Regions from separate parts of the Nakamurella sp. A5-74 genome, predicted to be linked through region 2. Evidence: riboswitches for the same ligand, from Rfam matches in the RefSeq annotation. Region 2 holds a riboswitch; each other region holds the start of a gene.
The links. A riboswitch is a leader RNA that binds a small molecule or an ion and turns the genes downstream of it on or off. The one in region 2 is predicted to bind S-adenosylmethionine.

Region 1: it holds a riboswitch for S-adenosylmethionine, as region 2 does, so the genes downstream of both, metB (cystathionine gamma-synthase) here and ABLG96_RS00760 (MetQ/NlpA family ABC transporter substrate-binding protein) in region 2, are expected to answer to the same signal.
Region 3: it holds a riboswitch for S-adenosylmethionine, as region 2 does, so the genes downstream of both, ABLG96_RS20205 (PLP-dependent transferase) here and ABLG96_RS00760 (MetQ/NlpA family ABC transporter substrate-binding protein) in region 2, are expected to answer to the same signal.
Region 4: it holds a riboswitch for S-adenosylmethionine, as region 2 does, so the genes downstream of both, ABLG96_RS08685 (putative leader peptide) here and ABLG96_RS00760 (MetQ/NlpA family ABC transporter substrate-binding protein) in region 2, are expected to answer to the same signal.

The regions. Positions count from the first base shown of each region.
Region 1 is NZ_CP159218.1:910,004-913,698, forward strand. Features, by position in the region: gene ABLG96_RS04120 (DNA polymerase III subunit gamma and tau) at 1-647, shown strand, start outside; gene metB (cystathionine gamma-synthase) at 724-1,998, opposite strand; SAM riboswitch class I at 2,109-2,228, opposite strand; gene ddaH (dimethylargininase) at 2,312-3,085, shown strand; gene ABLG96_RS04135 (hypothetical protein) at 3,389-3,592, opposite strand.
Region 2 is NZ_CP159218.1:152,638-156,332, reverse strand. Features, by position in the region: gene ABLG96_RS00765 (methionine ABC transporter ATP-binding protein) at 1-70, opposite strand, end outside; gene ABLG96_RS00760 (MetQ/NlpA family ABC transporter substrate-binding protein) at 329-1,306, opposite strand; SAM riboswitch class IV at 1,547-1,661, opposite strand; gene ABLG96_RS00755 (DUF1304 domain-containing protein) at 2,088-2,471, shown strand; gene ABLG96_RS00750 (peptide chain release factor 3) at 2,560-3,695, shown strand, end outside.
Region 3 is NZ_CP159218.1:4,398,753-4,402,447, forward strand. Features, by position in the region: gene ABLG96_RS20190 (solute carrier family 23 protein) at 1-311, opposite strand, end outside; gene ABLG96_RS20195 (TIGR03620 family F420-dependent LLM class oxidoreductase) at 526-1,371, opposite strand; gene ABLG96_RS20200 (hypothetical protein) at 1,406-1,930, opposite strand; SAM riboswitch class IV at 2,013-2,122, shown strand; gene ABLG96_RS20205 (PLP-dependent transferase) at 2,159-3,559, shown strand; gene ABLG96_RS20210 (LLM class flavin-dependent oxidoreductase) at 3,556-3,695, shown strand, end outside.
Region 4 is NZ_CP159218.1:1,881,718-1,885,412, forward strand. Features, by position in the region: gene ABLG96_RS08675 (phospholipase A2) at 1-6, opposite strand, end outside; gene ABLG96_RS08680 (MBL fold metallo-hydrolase) at 191-1,453, opposite strand; SAM riboswitch class IV at 1,551-1,665, shown strand; gene ABLG96_RS08685 (putative leader peptide) at 1,753-1,827, shown strand; gene ABLG96_RS08690 (amino acid ABC transporter permease) at 2,118-3,092, shown strand; gene ABLG96_RS08695 (amino acid ABC transporter ATP-binding protein) at 3,089-3,695, shown strand, end outside.

The DNA.
Region 1 (3,695 bases), 760 kb from region 2:
GGGACCGGCAGCCCGCGGCAGCGCCCCCCGAGGGCGGGCCACGGCGGGCCGGTGGCGCCGAGATCGGCGTCGTGGATGTCCGGCGGGTCTGGCAGGACGTGTTGAAGGACGTCCAGCGCCGCCGCCGGGCCACCCAGATCCTGCTCGAGTCGGCGACCGTCGCGGGAGTCGAAGGGCGCACCCTGAAGTTGTCGATGCCCACCGCCGGGATGGCCAGGCGGGTGGTCGAGACGGGTAACGCCGAGCCGTTGCGCGCGGCTCTGCACCAGGTGCTGGGAGTCGACTGGGCGATCGACTGCAGCTCGGACCAGCAGGCTGCGAACGGCCAGCGACCCGACTCCCGGCCGTCCAGCGCGGCAGCGCCACGTCCGGCCACTCCGGCCCGGAGCCAGGAACCGCAGCGTGCGGCCCCTCGCTCGAACGGCTCAAGCCGTGCACAGGCGGTCCCCGCCGCCGACGACTGGCCGATGCCCGAGGCGCCTCCGGACCCGGATGATCCGGCGTTCGAGGACGAGATCCCCGACGACTACGGAGATCCCGCCGCCGCTGCATCCCCAGCCTCTGTCCACGACCCGGAGGAAGCTGCGATGACGCTGCTCGCCTCCGAGCTCGGTGGCAAGAAGTGGGATCCCGACCGCTCCCCCTGAACGACGAGACCGGCCCCGTCGGGGGCCGGTCTCGTCCTGCGCGTGTCGGAAACGCGGACGTGCGTTCCGTTGCCCGTCAGCTCACCCGGGCGAGGACCCGTCCCGGGGCCGGCAGCTCCTCGGCGATCTCTGTGGGTCCGGTCGGACAGGTTGCCGCGAGCGCCCGGTCGAGGCCGTCCAGCACATCGGCCACCAGATCCTGGGCCAGCTCGATCCCGACCGACAGTCGCAGCAGACCCGCACCGATGCCTGCCACCGCGCGCGCTTCGGCGCTCATCGACGCATGGGTCATGGTGGCGGGGTGGGCCACGAGACTCTCTGTACCGCCGAGCGACTCGGCCAGTGAGAAGCACCGCAGGCCCTGCAGGAAGGCGCGGACGGCCGTCTCGCCACCGGCCAGATCGATCGAGAACATCGCGCCGAACCCGTCCTGCTGCTTGGCGGCGATCTCGTGGCCCGGGTGCGAGGTGAGGCCGGGGTAGTACACGCAGCCCACCGCGGGGTGCGCCGCGATGGCATTGACGATCGCCGTCGCGTTCTCCTGGTGCGCCCGGATGCGGGTGTGCAGCGTTCGCAGCCCACGCACCGTCAGGTAACTGTCGAAGGGGCTGCCGGACAGGCCCAGCACGTTGCTCCAGTAGGCGATCTGCTCGGCCAGCTCACCGGTCCTCGCGATCACGGCGCCACCCACGACGTCGCTGTGGCCGTTGATGTACTTGGTCGTCGAATGCACGACGAGGTCGACCCCGAACTCGAAGGGCCGCTGCAGGATCGGCGACAGGAAGGTGTTGTCGGCCACGACGAGGGCGCCGACCGCATGCGCAGCCCTGGTCACCAGCTCGATGTCGGTGACCCGCAGCAGCGGGTTCGACGGCGTCTCCAACCAGACCACCGTCGGGCCGGCCTCGAGCGCCGCATTGACCGCGTCCTGGTCGCCGAAATCGACGGTCACCAACTCGAACTGGCCGCGCGAGGAGAGGGTGTCGAACAGTCGCCAGGTTCCGCCGTAGCAGTCGTGCGGGATGACGATCGTGTCGCCGGGACACAGCAGTGCGTTGACACACAAGGTGATGGCGCTCATCCCGGTCGAGGTGATGCTGGCACCGGCGCCACCCTCGAGGGTGCTCAGCGCCTCGGCGAGCACGTCCCGGGTGGGGTTGCCGCTGCGGGTGTAGTCGTACTGGCGCGGCTCGTCGAAACCGGCGAAGGAGAAGTTGCTCGACAGGTAGAGGGGCGGGATGATCGCGCCCTGCGCCGGGTCCGAGTCGATGCCGGTGCGCAAGCCTCGCGTCAGCTGCGAGACGGCTCGAGGAGTGTCGGAACAGGCGGCGGGGGAGTCCTGCTGCGTCATGTCGTGCCTTTCCCAGGAGTCAGGCTTGCCAACCTGCTGAGGGAAGTTTCGGCGAACGCCGGAGAGAGGTTCACGTGAGGGCGGAACGCCACCGAAGGGCCCGTCGTCACGCTCCATCTTCCGGGGCCCGAGAAACAGCTCCGCAGGATTTGGCACCTTTCTCGTGGATTGCTCCACGAGAGGCTGCCCCGGCTTCATCGGGCCTGTCCCTCTGCCGGTCTTGATGGATTGCGCTTCCGACGATAACCCCCGATCCCGATCCTGACAACCCGCCGCCGGAATCGGGTCTCCGGTCGCGTCGTAGGCTGCCCGGATGATCGCTCTGGTGCGCCGTCCTGCCACCTCTCTCGCCGACGGCATGGTGACGTTCATCGAACGCTCCCCGATCGACCTGGAGCTGGCGCTCCGGCAATGGGCCGCCTATGTCGCCGTACTGCAGCAGTCGGGGTGGCAGATCGTCGAGGTCCCGCCGGACGACGCGCTGCCGGACTCGGTGTTCGTCGAGGACACGGTGGTGATGTTCGGTGACGTCGCGGTGCTCACCAACCCGAACCGGCCGCAGCGCCACCCGGAGATCCGTGACACCGCAACGGTTGTCGAATCGCTGGGAATCCCGCTGTTGCGGCTGGAGGATCCGGCGGCGATGGACGGCGGTGACGTGCTCAAGGTCGGACGGACCGTCTACGTGGGGCTCACCGCATCGACGAACCAGGCTGCCGCAGATCAGCTGACCCAGTGGCTCACTCCGCGGGGATGGACGGTGGTGGCGATCCCGTTGACGAAGGCGCTCCATCTCAAGAGCGCGGTGACCGCGCTGCCCGACGGCACGATCATCGGGTACCTGCCGCTGGTGGACGAGGTCGAGCGCTATCCGACCTTCCTCGCCATGCCGGAGGAGGGTGGCTCCCACGTGGTGGTGATCGGTGAGAACGCGATCGTGATGAGCTCCGACGCCCCCGAATCCGCCGCGCTGCTGCGGGATCGGGGGATCGACGTGACCGAGGTGGACATCGGCGAGTTCACCAAGCTCGAGGGGTGCGTGACTTGCCTCAGCGTCCGGATCCGAGAGGCCGTCCCTTCCTTGTGACCTCGCAGTACCAGCCAGAGATCGGGGCCGCGGAACGGGCGCGTCGAGATCCCGACGTGACGTGATCGGTTCTCGCGCAACGGATCGCGTCTCATCCCCACCCCGCTGACGCTCGGCGTGGACCCAGCTCGATCACCGAGATCACCGGTGACCGAGCAAGCGAGGAACGAGCGCGTCGAGATCCCGACGTGACGTGATCGGTTCTCGGGCAACACATCTCGACTCGTTCGTTCGCTCGGTCATCGAACTCTCCGGTGATCGAGCAAGCGAGGAACGAGCGCGTCGAGATCCCGTCAGGACAGCTCAGGTGAGGGGATCCATCGGTGCGCCCGTCACCTCGAGGTCGTCGTTGCTCGGCAGCGCGGGGTGGGCCGAAGTGGGTCGGTCCAGGTAGTACAGCGCGGTCGAGGCGATGTCGTCGGTGAGCAGGCGGTAGCGACCACCTGACATCCAGCCGAGCGCCTGGATGTCGACGCGCAGGTCGTCGCGGGAATGGATCGGGTCCACCACATGCCAGCGGTCTGGTGGGGCGAAGCCGGTTCCTCGGGTGGCCCGAGCACCCACCGTGCGACCCGTCGCGGTCGCTCCCAGATCCGATGGTGATCGGCCA
Region 2 (3,695 bases):
CCACGACATCAGCGCCGCCGCGGGTGGCGAAGACCTTGCTGACCCCGCGAAAGGTGATGTGTGCGTTCATGTTCCTCGTCTCATGGTGTTGATTCGGTAACGCGGATCGAGCGACGGCTGGGATGAGACCGGCTGTGACACGACGGGATCTCGACGCGCTCGTTCCTCGCTTGCTCGATCACCGGAAGTTCTCGGCGGTCGAGCGAGGAACAAGTCGAAACCCGTCGATGAAAGATGGGATCTCGTCGCGCTCGTTCACCGCTTGCTCGATCACCGGAAAGGCCGGTGGTCGAGCGAGGAACGGGTCGAGACCTCCGAAATCCATCGATCAGCCGGCTTCCTTCACGGTGCCCTCGAGCTGCGTCAGGATTCCCTGCAACTCCGATGCCGGGCGCTGGACGATGATCGCGGTGTTCTTGGACTGCGCCTTCACTGCGTCGATCACGGCACTCTGGTGGTAGAGCTCGACGATGCGCAGGTAGGTGGGGTTGTCCTTGTCCTCGCTGCGGGCGACGAACGCATTGATGTACGGCTCCGCGGCCGGCTTGCTCGGATCGTCGGAGTAGAGAGCGGACGTCGGATCGATCTTCGCGTCGAGCACGAAGTTGTTGTTGATGATGGCGCCGTCCACGGAGGGCAACGAGGCCACCGTCTGCGCCGCGTCCACCGGGGTGACCGTGACCTTGGATTCCGCCGGGTCGATCTCCGCCGGGGTCGACAGCACCGAGCCGCCGCCCTTGAGTGAGATCAGACCGGCCTGCTGCAGCACCAACAGCGCCCTGGCCTGGTTGGTGGCGTCGTTCGGGATGGCGATCTTGCCGCCCCGCGGGATCTGGTCCAACGACGTGTGCTTCTTGCTGTAGAGCGACAGGGGGACCACGACGGTGGACCCGATGGGCACCAGCGTCTGCGAGTCCGCTACGTCGTAGTTCGCCAGATACAGCAAGTGCTGGAACAGGTTCAGGTCGACCTGCTTCTGTGCGAGTGCCGGATTCGCCTGGGTGTAGTCGGAGAAGTTGACCAGCTGGATGTCGATGTTCTCCCTGGCGGCCGCTGCCTTGAGCGGAGCCCAGTAGTCGGCGCTCTCCTCGGTGGTGCCGATCCGGACCACCGTCGATCCGGAGGCGGCCGAGTCGGTCTTGCGGAGGGTGAAGAACAGGGTGGCAGCGATCGCGATGACGATCACCAGCGCGCCGGCGAACCAAACCGTGCGGTTGCCGGCTCGGCCGGGCCGCTGCGGCAGAGCGACGTCGGCGGCGTCGTTCCGATCGTTGGTGTCGGACGGCGGGACAGGGGTTTCGGACATGATGGTGCCTTTCGGGTGGCCGGCGACACTGGTGCCGGCGGCAGGGGTCAGCGAGGGGAGTTGCGGAGATGGGCACGGCTGGAGCCGAGGCGCAGATCAGCGCTCAGCGGGCCGACTGTTGCCGGTCAGGGGCCGGTGGCTCCGCATTCGAAGGGTGACAGGTGCGCGAACAGCACCGTGCGCAGGTCGAGCGACATTCCGGGATGCATCGTGTCCTCGGGAACTTCGGGCCCATGGCGGGCAGGGTGCTTGCCGCGACGGGTTCGTCGTGGCCGGGTCGTCACCTGGAGCACCCCGCCACCGATGTGAGGGTTGCCGTCCGACCAGCCAGGGCTTCACGTCGGATCTCGTGACCTGCCACCACGGTAGGGATCGGCGTTGATCGGTGTCAAACCCTCCAGCGTGACGGTGCTCACCCTGTCGGATCGGCTGTCGATCAGGAACCTGTTGCACCACACCGAGTCTGCGAGGTTCAGCTACCTGCGGTCGTGACCTGCCCGACATCACCGACCGGGTCCGCCCGACCAGCCGCCGTCGGGAGTCACGGTGGTTTGCGGCAACAGCCCGAGCCGACGGGCAACCTCCGATCTACTTCTCCACGCCGTTGGGCCTGCCGTACGTGCTCGAGGAGCTGGTGCCGCTGTTGGTGACTGCGACGTGGCCCCGGCGCCGAAACTACGAAATCACCCCTCCCACGGCTCGAAAAGGGGAGACAACACCGTTTCGGCGCGGATACTCGGGCGGACCACACCTGTGCGGGATCCGACCGGAGGGAACCGACATGTACTTCGTCGCCGGCGTGCTCGCCGCACTGGCAGCTGCCCTGCACGTCTACATCTGGGTACTCGAGTCGCTGCTGTGGACCGCGCCGAAGACCCGCAAGACGTTCGGGACGTCGCACGACGAGGCGGTCGCCACGAAGGAGATGGCCTACAACCAGGGCTTCTACAACTTGTTCCTGGCGATCGTCAGCCTCGCCGGGGTGATCGGCCTCGTTGCCGATGAGCGTGGGGTCGGCGCCGCGCTCGTGTTCGCAGGCTGCGGCTCGATGGTCGCGGCCGGCTTGGTGCTGCTGCTGTCCTCCCGCGACAAGGCCCGCGCAGCGATCACCCAGTTGACGCTTCCCCTGCTGGCGGTCCTCGCGCTGCTCGTCGCGATCCTCTGAGTTGCTGCGGCAGCCGCCGTGTGGCAGGACTGCGGTGCGTCCTGCGGGATGATCTCCTGAGCAGTCACGTCCACCGAGGAGAGAATGCATGACGACGCACGCCGGGTCGGACCCGGAACTCCAGGCGGCGCGTCGGCGCACCTTCGCCGTCATCAGTCACCCCGATGCCGGGAAGTCGACGCTCACCGAGGCGCTCGCCCTGCACGCCCGCGCCATCACCAGCGCCGGCGCCGTGCACGGCAAGGGCGACCGGCGCGGCGTGGTGTCGGACTGGATGGACATGGAGAAGGAGCGCGGCATCTCCATCACCTCAGCCGCGCTGCAGTTCGACTACAACGGCACCGTGATCAACCTGGTCGACACCCCCGGTCACGCCGACTTCTCCGAGGACACCTTCCGGGTGCTGAGTGCCGTCGACTCGGCCGTCATGCTGCTGGACGCTGCCAAGGGCCTGGAGCCGCAGACGCTCAAGCTGTTCGAGGTCTGCCGGCAGCGCGGGTTGCCCGTCATCACATTCATCAACAAGTGGGACCGGCCGGGGCTGGACGCATTGGCGCTGTGCGACCAGCTGAGCGAACGGATCGGTCTGCAGCCGATGCCGGTGACCTGGCCGGTCGGCATCGCGGGTGAGTTCGCCGGCGTCCGCGACTGCCGGGACTCGACCTTCGTCCCGTTCCGACGATCGGTCGGCGGGGCTGACGAAGCCGACCCGGAGGTCTTGCCCGACTCCGCAGCGGAGGCCGCGCACGGGGACGACTGGACGACCGCGCGCGACGAGTCCGAGTTGCTCGCCGAGTCCGGCGGTGCGTTCGAGCTGGACAGCTACCTGGGAGGCACGGCGACGCCCGTGCTGTTCGGATCGGCGGTCTCCAACTTCGGTACCCGGCACCTGCTCGATCTGCTGGTCGATGTGGCACCGGCCGCGGGACCCCGCGACGACGTGGACGGGCACCCACGACCGCTGGCAGATCCGTTCTCCGCCTTCGTGTTCAAGGTGCAGACCGGGATGGACCCGGTCCACCGCGACCAGGTCGCGTTCGCCCGGGTCTGCTCCGGGGTGTTCCAGCGCGGCCTGATCGCCTCGCACGGCACCACCGGTCGTCCGTTCTCCACCAAGTACGCTGCTCAGGTGTTCGGGCAGCAACGGTCCACCGTCGAGACCGCCTTCCCCGGTGACGTCGTCGCGCTCGTCAACGCGCGCGCACTGCACGTCGGCGACACCCT
Region 3 (3,695 bases), 500 kb from region 2:
ACGCTTCCGTTGTCGCCGCCGGCGGCCCGGATCGCGACCACGGCACCGACGAAGGAGGCTGAGGTGCCCAGATAGCTGGGGATCTTGTTCTGCACCACCAACAAGAAGATGATCGTGCAGACGCCGGAGAACATGATGGCCAGGTTCGCGTTCAGGCCCATGATCAACGGGAACACGAAGGTCGCCCCGAACATCGCCACGATGTGCTGGGCACCGATGCCGATCGTCTTCGGCCAACTCAGGCGTTCGTCCGGCTTGACCACCGATCCGGGCGGGGCATCACTGGGAACCACTTTCCAACCGAATGCCATGACGGATCCTCCTGGTCGAGGCGATGCACGGACCACTGAGCGGCCACGCCGGTGCTGGTGCTGTGGCAACCGGCGACCGCCGGTGGGTTGCGCGAACGCTAGCGCTGCACTGAACCGGACGGGCGGGTGGAATCTGCCAGATTCGGCTGTCCGGCGTTGTGGAGTCCACGCATCGGCCGCGCGTGCAGTCGCACTCCGGCGCGAGCCGAACGGATCAGGCCTGCAGCACCGGCGCCAGCACGAGCGAGTCGCGGTGCGCTGCCTCCCCCACCGGCGAGAGATCGACCTGGTCCGCACCAGCGTCCAGGTACTCCTGCACACGACGCGCGATCGCACCCGTGTCGCCGTGGGCGGTGATCCCGTCGATCACCCTGTCGGACCGACCGTCGAGCTCCTCCGCGGTAAATCCACAGCGCAGCAGGTTCTGTCGATACCCGTTGACCTGCAACAGGAAATCCAGCATCGGGCGGAGTGCAGCCCGCCCCGACTCAGCGGTGCCGGTCAGTGCAACCGGCAGTGAGACCACGAGTGCCACTGCCTCGCCGAGCGCGGCCCGAGTGGTCCGCACCCAGTCGGCCGTGACGAGCAGCGGCACAGCTCCGAGTGCTCGCTCGGCAGCGAGTCGCAGCTTGACCGGGCCCAGCGCAGCCAGGATGCGGCGATCAGCAGGAACTCCCGCACGGTCCAGCGAATCCAGGAACGCGCCGAGCTTCGCCAGCGCCCGCGACTGTTGCGGTCCACCGAGACCCACGAGGAATCGACCGGGATGGTGCTGCTCGGCGAGCCGGTACACCCGGATCACCTCGTCGGGACCGAAGACGTCCAGCGGAATGATCCCCGTCGCGATCACCGCTCGCTCGGTCGCCTGCAGGAGCTCCAGCACGAGATCGAGGGAGTGCAGACTCCCGCCGGCGATCCACAGCGCGCCGTAGCCGGCGGTCGCCAACTGCTGTGCCCGCTCGCCGTGCCGACCGTCTGTCCCGATGTCGACCGTGACCCCGTGCGCACCCCCGATGTGCTGGGCGACGATGCGGGCAGGACGGGGTCCGGAGGCAGTCATACCCGGGACGTTAGAAGCTCAAGGCGACTTCAGGTCAAGCAGTGTCCGCGCCCGTACCGGGGCCCAGTTCGGCCTGCCGGAGCGCGAGGAGTTCGGTGACCATCTCGTCGAGCGACTCGCGCCGCACGTCGAGCTGGCCGAAGGCCGGCGCGGCCAGCACCGGTCGGTCCTCCGACGCCGCATAGGCCGCGACGTCCTGCAGGCTGTCGGCCACCAGATAGCCGTCGGCACCGGCATCGACGGCCCGCCCCACCGGGCCGGGCAGCTGGACTCCCCAGGACGGATCGGTGATCTCGGCGACGACCACCCGGGCCTGGGGGAACTGCTGCTTGAGGGCGCCGATGGTCTGCGGGCTGACGACGGGTGCGATCACCAGATCCGCCGAGCGCGGCGCAGCGCGGATGTCCAACACCAGGAATGAGGGGCCCATCCGCTGCGCGAGCTGTTCTCGGGCGTCCTTCGAGAGCGGAGCGGCGACGGCGACGACCTTCAGCTCGGCCGCCGGCTCACTGTGCACCTCCGGGACGGCGTGATCTGCCCGACCCCCACGTTCAGCCATGCCCCCATGGTGGCACGGCTCTCCTCGCTCGCCCGAGATGTCCGGTTGACAGCGGCTGCGTGTCGGCCATACCTTCCTCGCAGGTCATGAGTTCCGACGCGCAGCCCTGGCTGGTCGGACGGCAACCCTCACGGATGTGGCGGGGTGCCCCAGGTGAGGACCCGGCACGAGCCCCTCGTGCAAGCACACCCGTCCGCTGCGATGCGGCTCGTCAGGAAGACCGTTGACATGACTGCACCCACCCCCGACGCCGCGTCCGGGTTCGACACCCGGCAGATCCATGCGGGCGCCTCTCCCGATCGCAGCCACGGCTCCCGGATCCCGCCGATCCACCTCACCGCCGGGTACGTGTTCGACAGTCACCAGCAGGCGCACGAGCGGTTCACCGGTGACGACACCGGCTACAGCTACTCCCGGCTGGGCAACCCGACCGTCGGCGTCGTCGAGCAGCGACTGGCAGACCTCGAGGGCGGGACCGACGCGATCCTGCTCGCCTCGGGTGCTGCGGCGACGAACGTGGCCCTGCTCGCGCTACTGGGTGCGGGCGATCACTTCTTGTCCTCCAGGGCGCTGTACCAAGGCACGGCCAACCTGTTCACAGAGAACTTCGCCCGATTCGGGATCGAGGTCGAGTTCGTCGACCATCCGTCCGATCCCGACGACTGGGCGCGTCGGATCAGACCGACCACTCGCCTGTTGTTCGCGGAGCCCATTCCCAACCCCACCAATGATCTGATCGACCTGGAGCTGGTGGCGGGCGTCGCACACCACCACGGTCTGCCGTTCGTCGTCGACAACACCCTGGCCACGCCGTATCTGCTGCGCCCGCTCGAGTGGGGGGCCGACGTGGTGATCCACTCCGCCTCGAAGTTCCTCACCGGTCAGGGCGCGGCATTGTCCGGCGTGGTCGTCAGCGGCGAGAGCTTCGACTGGGCCGCAGTTCCTGCACTGTTCCCACACCTCAACTCACCGTCTGCAGCGTTGCACGGCAAGAGCTTCACGCAGGTGCACGGCCGACGGGCGTTCTCCGCGTATGCCCGTGACGTCGTCTCCGCCAGGACCGGCGCGACGGTCTCGCCGTTCAACGCGTTCCTGCTCCGGCAGGGCCTGGAGACGTTGTCGCTGCGGATGCGGCAGCACTCCCGCAACGCGCTCGCCGTGGCGCAGTGGCTCGACGACCGCTCCGAGGTGCTGTCGGTGGACCATCCGGGGTTGGCCTCGAACGCTTTCCACGCTCTCGCCCGGAAGTACTTGCCGGCCGGCCAGGGGTCGGTGTTCACCTTCACCGTGGCCGGCGGCGAGGCTGGTGCTGCCGCCATCATCGGTGCGCTGCAGGTTTTCTCGCACATGACTCACATCGGCGACGTCCGCTCGCTGGTGCTGCACCCGTCGTCCACCACGCACTGGCTGCTCGACGACGCCGAGCGCACCCGACTCGGCATCCACGCCGGCACCATCCGCGTCTCCGTCGGGACCGAGGATGCCCGAGATCTGTTGGACGATCTGCAGCAGGCGTTCGACTCCGTCGCGCTGACTGAGCTCGGAATCGTTCAGTGGCAGAGCTTTCCAACCACGGATGCCGCGTCCTCGGTGGCGTCCGCGCAGTTCGCCGAGGTCAGCGCCCCGTGACGCGGCTGCAGCACTTCGGCTGGTTCTTCAGCCGCGGATTCGGACCGCAGGCCTGGGGCCGGGACGACTACCGCTGGAACTACCGGTGGGAGCGCCCGGACATCTACCAGCAGTCGGTCCGGACACTCGAGCAGGC
Region 4 (3,695 bases), 1.7 Mb from region 2:
CCTCACTGCTCCAGATTGCCAGACGAGAGGCCGATCCCGGGGTTCGCGGTCCTGACGGTCGCCTCAGTCGAGGGTTCGCGGTCCTGACGGTCGCCTCAGCCGAGGGTTCGCGGTCCCGGCGGTCGTCATGGCCGGAGGATCGCGGTCTGGATGTGGGTCAGGACCCTCTCGCCAGAGGCGCAACGACCGTTCAGCGTCCGGGTCGTGCGGTGTCGTCAGCCGGATCAGCGATCGTGGACGGCCGGGAGTGCGCTCCGCCGGCCGGAGCGACGGCACGCCACCAGTCGTCCCGGGGCACGTCGTCGGTCAGGTCCCAACGTTGACCTGGACGCGGGGTGCCGATCACCACCGGTCCACGGCCTGTCGCCTCGGGAGACTCTGCCGCGCCCCGGAGGAGACGCTCGATCGGCTCGTCCCAGGAGTGCAGCGCCAGGTCGAACGTCGCCCAGTGGATCGGCAGCAGAGCAGTGCCTCCGAGGTCACCGTGGGCGCGGAGCGCCTCTTCCGGGTTCATGTGGATGTCCTGCCAGGCGGGGTGGTACGCGCCGATCGGCAGGATGGTCAGGTCGAACGGGCCGAACAGGGCCCCGGTCCGACCGAACGACGGCGTGTAGCCGGTGTCGCCTCCGAAGAACACCCGGTGCCGGGGACCGGCGACTGCCCACGACGACCACAGGGTGGCATCGCGGCGCACGAAGCGGCCCGAGAAATGCCTGGCCTCGGTGCAGGTGAGCGTCACCCCGCCGACGCGGACTGCTGCATCCCAGTCCAACTCGTCGATCCGGTCGGCGGGAACGCCCCACCGGCGGAGGTGGGAGCCGATTCCCAGCGGGACGATGAACCGGCACGCGGTCCGCTGGGCCAGGTCACGGATCGTGCTGCTCTCCAGGTGGTCGTAGTGATCGTGCGAAATGACGACGGCGTCGACGGCTGGGAGCTCGGCCGCGGTGAGCGGCGCGCGATGCAGTCGCCGTGGACCGATCTGCGCTGAGGGCGAGACCCGTGATTCCACCACCGGGTCGAACAGGATCCTGGTCCCGTCGATCTCCACCAGCGCACTCGCGTGGCCGAGCCAGGTGACGGCAAGACCTTGGGTGCGGTCGCGGATCTCGGGGGTGACGACCTGGACCGGACCGATCGGCGACCCGACGGGCCCACGCCCACGGAACGATCGCAGGAGCCGCGGGACGTCGGCAGGGGTCAGCGTGTGGCTGCGCTGCCGGTTGTGGAAGCTGCGACCGCTGTGGTGATCGGACTCGTAGCGTCGTTCGTCAGCCGGGGCGGCGCTGTCGGACGGAAGAGAACTCAGCACGGCCCGGGTGGATGCGCCGAGCGCCTGCGGCAGCCCTCTGAAGGCGGCCCTGGCACGGGGGAGCAGGACGGCGACGGGGACCGCCACGACGGAGGCGAGGGCGACAGCCAGGACCTGCCGGGATCGGGGGGAGGAGCTCATCCATCCAGTGTGCCTTCGCGGGAAAGTGGCGTGCGCCACTGTGTCGATGGTGCCGATCTGCTTGCCCCCCAGGGCCGTGTGTCCTAGTCTTCGGTCAGGTCATGAGTTCCAGCGATCAGCTCCGGCTAGCTGGACGGCAACCCTCCTCCGCGGTGGGGTGCTCCGGATGAAGACCTGGCGGCACCCGATCAAGGTTTCCGCAAGCGCGAGCGGCCTTTCCGGCTGCTTCTGACGATGGGTCAGCAATGAGTGGAGTGAACCGCGAGACACGTGTGTGCTCGGTACAGCCGCGCACCCCGATGGTCTCGCGTCGACACGTCGATCTCGGTCGTCTGTCCAGCGCACTGTGTCGCAGCACCTTCGCCGCCCGCTGACGTTTCCCCCGACCGAACAGGGGCCATCAGCCGGTAGAGGCTCCGCCCTCTGATCTCCATCACCGCAGCGCCGCACCGACCGTCGGATGGACCTGTCCTTCCAGGCAAATCGAGATGCGCTGCGCGCCAGAACGATTGACCCGCATCGAGCGGAGATCGTCCTTTAGACAACACTTCCGAGGATCCTCGTGACCACTTCTCCCACCCTGCCACCCGCGCTCCGGCCGGGCGCCGAGTCCGCTCCACCTGCTCCACCCCCCGCTCCACCAGCAGTGTCCTTGAGCAAGGCGGTGGTCCCCCCGACAGCGAGCACGTCGCTGGACGAGCCTCGAGTCGTGCCGGTCCGTCATCCCTGGCGGTGGGTGGGGGTGGCCGTCGTGCTGGTGCTGCTCGCCCAGTTCGTGCACGGCCTGGCCACGAATCCCGGCTGGGACTGGGAGACCTTCGCCAAGTACTTCGCTGCCGAATCCATCCTGGCCGCGCTGTGGACCACCATCAAGCTGACCGTCTACGGCACGCTCCTCGGATTCGGGCTCGGCGTGGTGATCGCTGCCATGCGACTGTCGAAATCACCCTTCCTGCAGGTCATCTCGTGGGGGTACGTCTGGGCGTTCCGGTCGATCCCACTGATCGTGCAGCTGCTGTTCTGGTTCAACATCGCGTACCTGTACCAGACCCTGCAGTTCGGAGTGCCCTTCGGGCCGGGCTTCTTCAGTGTGAACACCAACGACCTGTTCGGCCCGCTCGGTGCTGCGGTCCTCGGATTGGCGCTGCACCAGGCCGCGTACGCGGCGGAGATCATCCGCGGCGGGATCGTGTCTGTCGATGCCGGACAGTTGGAAGCCGCTGCAGCACTGGGTATCCCGCGTCTACGGCAGTTCCGCCGCATCGTACTGCCGCAGGCGATGCGCTCGATCCTGCCGAACGCCGCCAACGAGGTGATCTCGTTGTTCAAGGGCACCTCCATCGTGTCGGTGATGGCGATCCCCGAGCTGTTCTACCAGGCCCAGGTGATCTACGGCCGCAACGGTCGTGTCGTCCCGCTGTTGATGGTGGCCACGGTCTGGTACATCATCCTGACGACCATCCTGTCGGTGGTGCAGTACTACGTCGAGCGGCACTATGCCAAGGGTGCAAGTCGCACCCTGCCGCCCACACCGTTGCAGCGGATCACCCGCGGTTGGGCTCGGGTACGGCGAGCAGCCGCCCATCCGCCGAGTCGCACCGGTACCCGTCCGGTCGCACCCGCGGGCGATGCCCGATGACCGCCGCCGTCGACTCGTCGACCAGGCCCATGGTCGAGATTCGCAGCGTGCACAAGGCTTTCGGCGATCTGGAAGTGTTGCGCGGCATCGACCTGGACATCCCCGCCGGGTCCGTGACGGTCATCCTCGGGCCGTCGGGGTCGGGCAAGTCGACCCTGCTGCGTTCGATCAACCATCTCGAGAAGCTCGACTCGGGATCGATCAGCGTCGACGGTTCGCTCATCGGGTACAAACCACGCCGTGGCCGGCTGTACGAGCTGCGGGAGAAGGAGATTCTCGAGCAGCGTTCGGAGATCGGGTTCGTCTTCCAGAACTTCAATCTCTTCGGGCATCTGACGGTCCTGGAGAACGTGGTAGAAGCGCCGATCTCCGCCCAAAGGCGCAAACGTTCCGAGGTGGAGGCACTGGCGCTCGAGCTGCTCGAGCGGGTCGGTGTGCGCGAGAAGGCGCACGACTATCCGCGCCGCCTGTCCGGTGGTCAGCAGCAGCGGGTGGCGATCGCCAGAGCACTGGCGCTGCAACCGAAGTTGATCCTCTTCGACGAGCCGACGAGTGCACTCGACCCGGAGCTGGTCGGCGAGGTGCTCGACGTGATCGTCGATC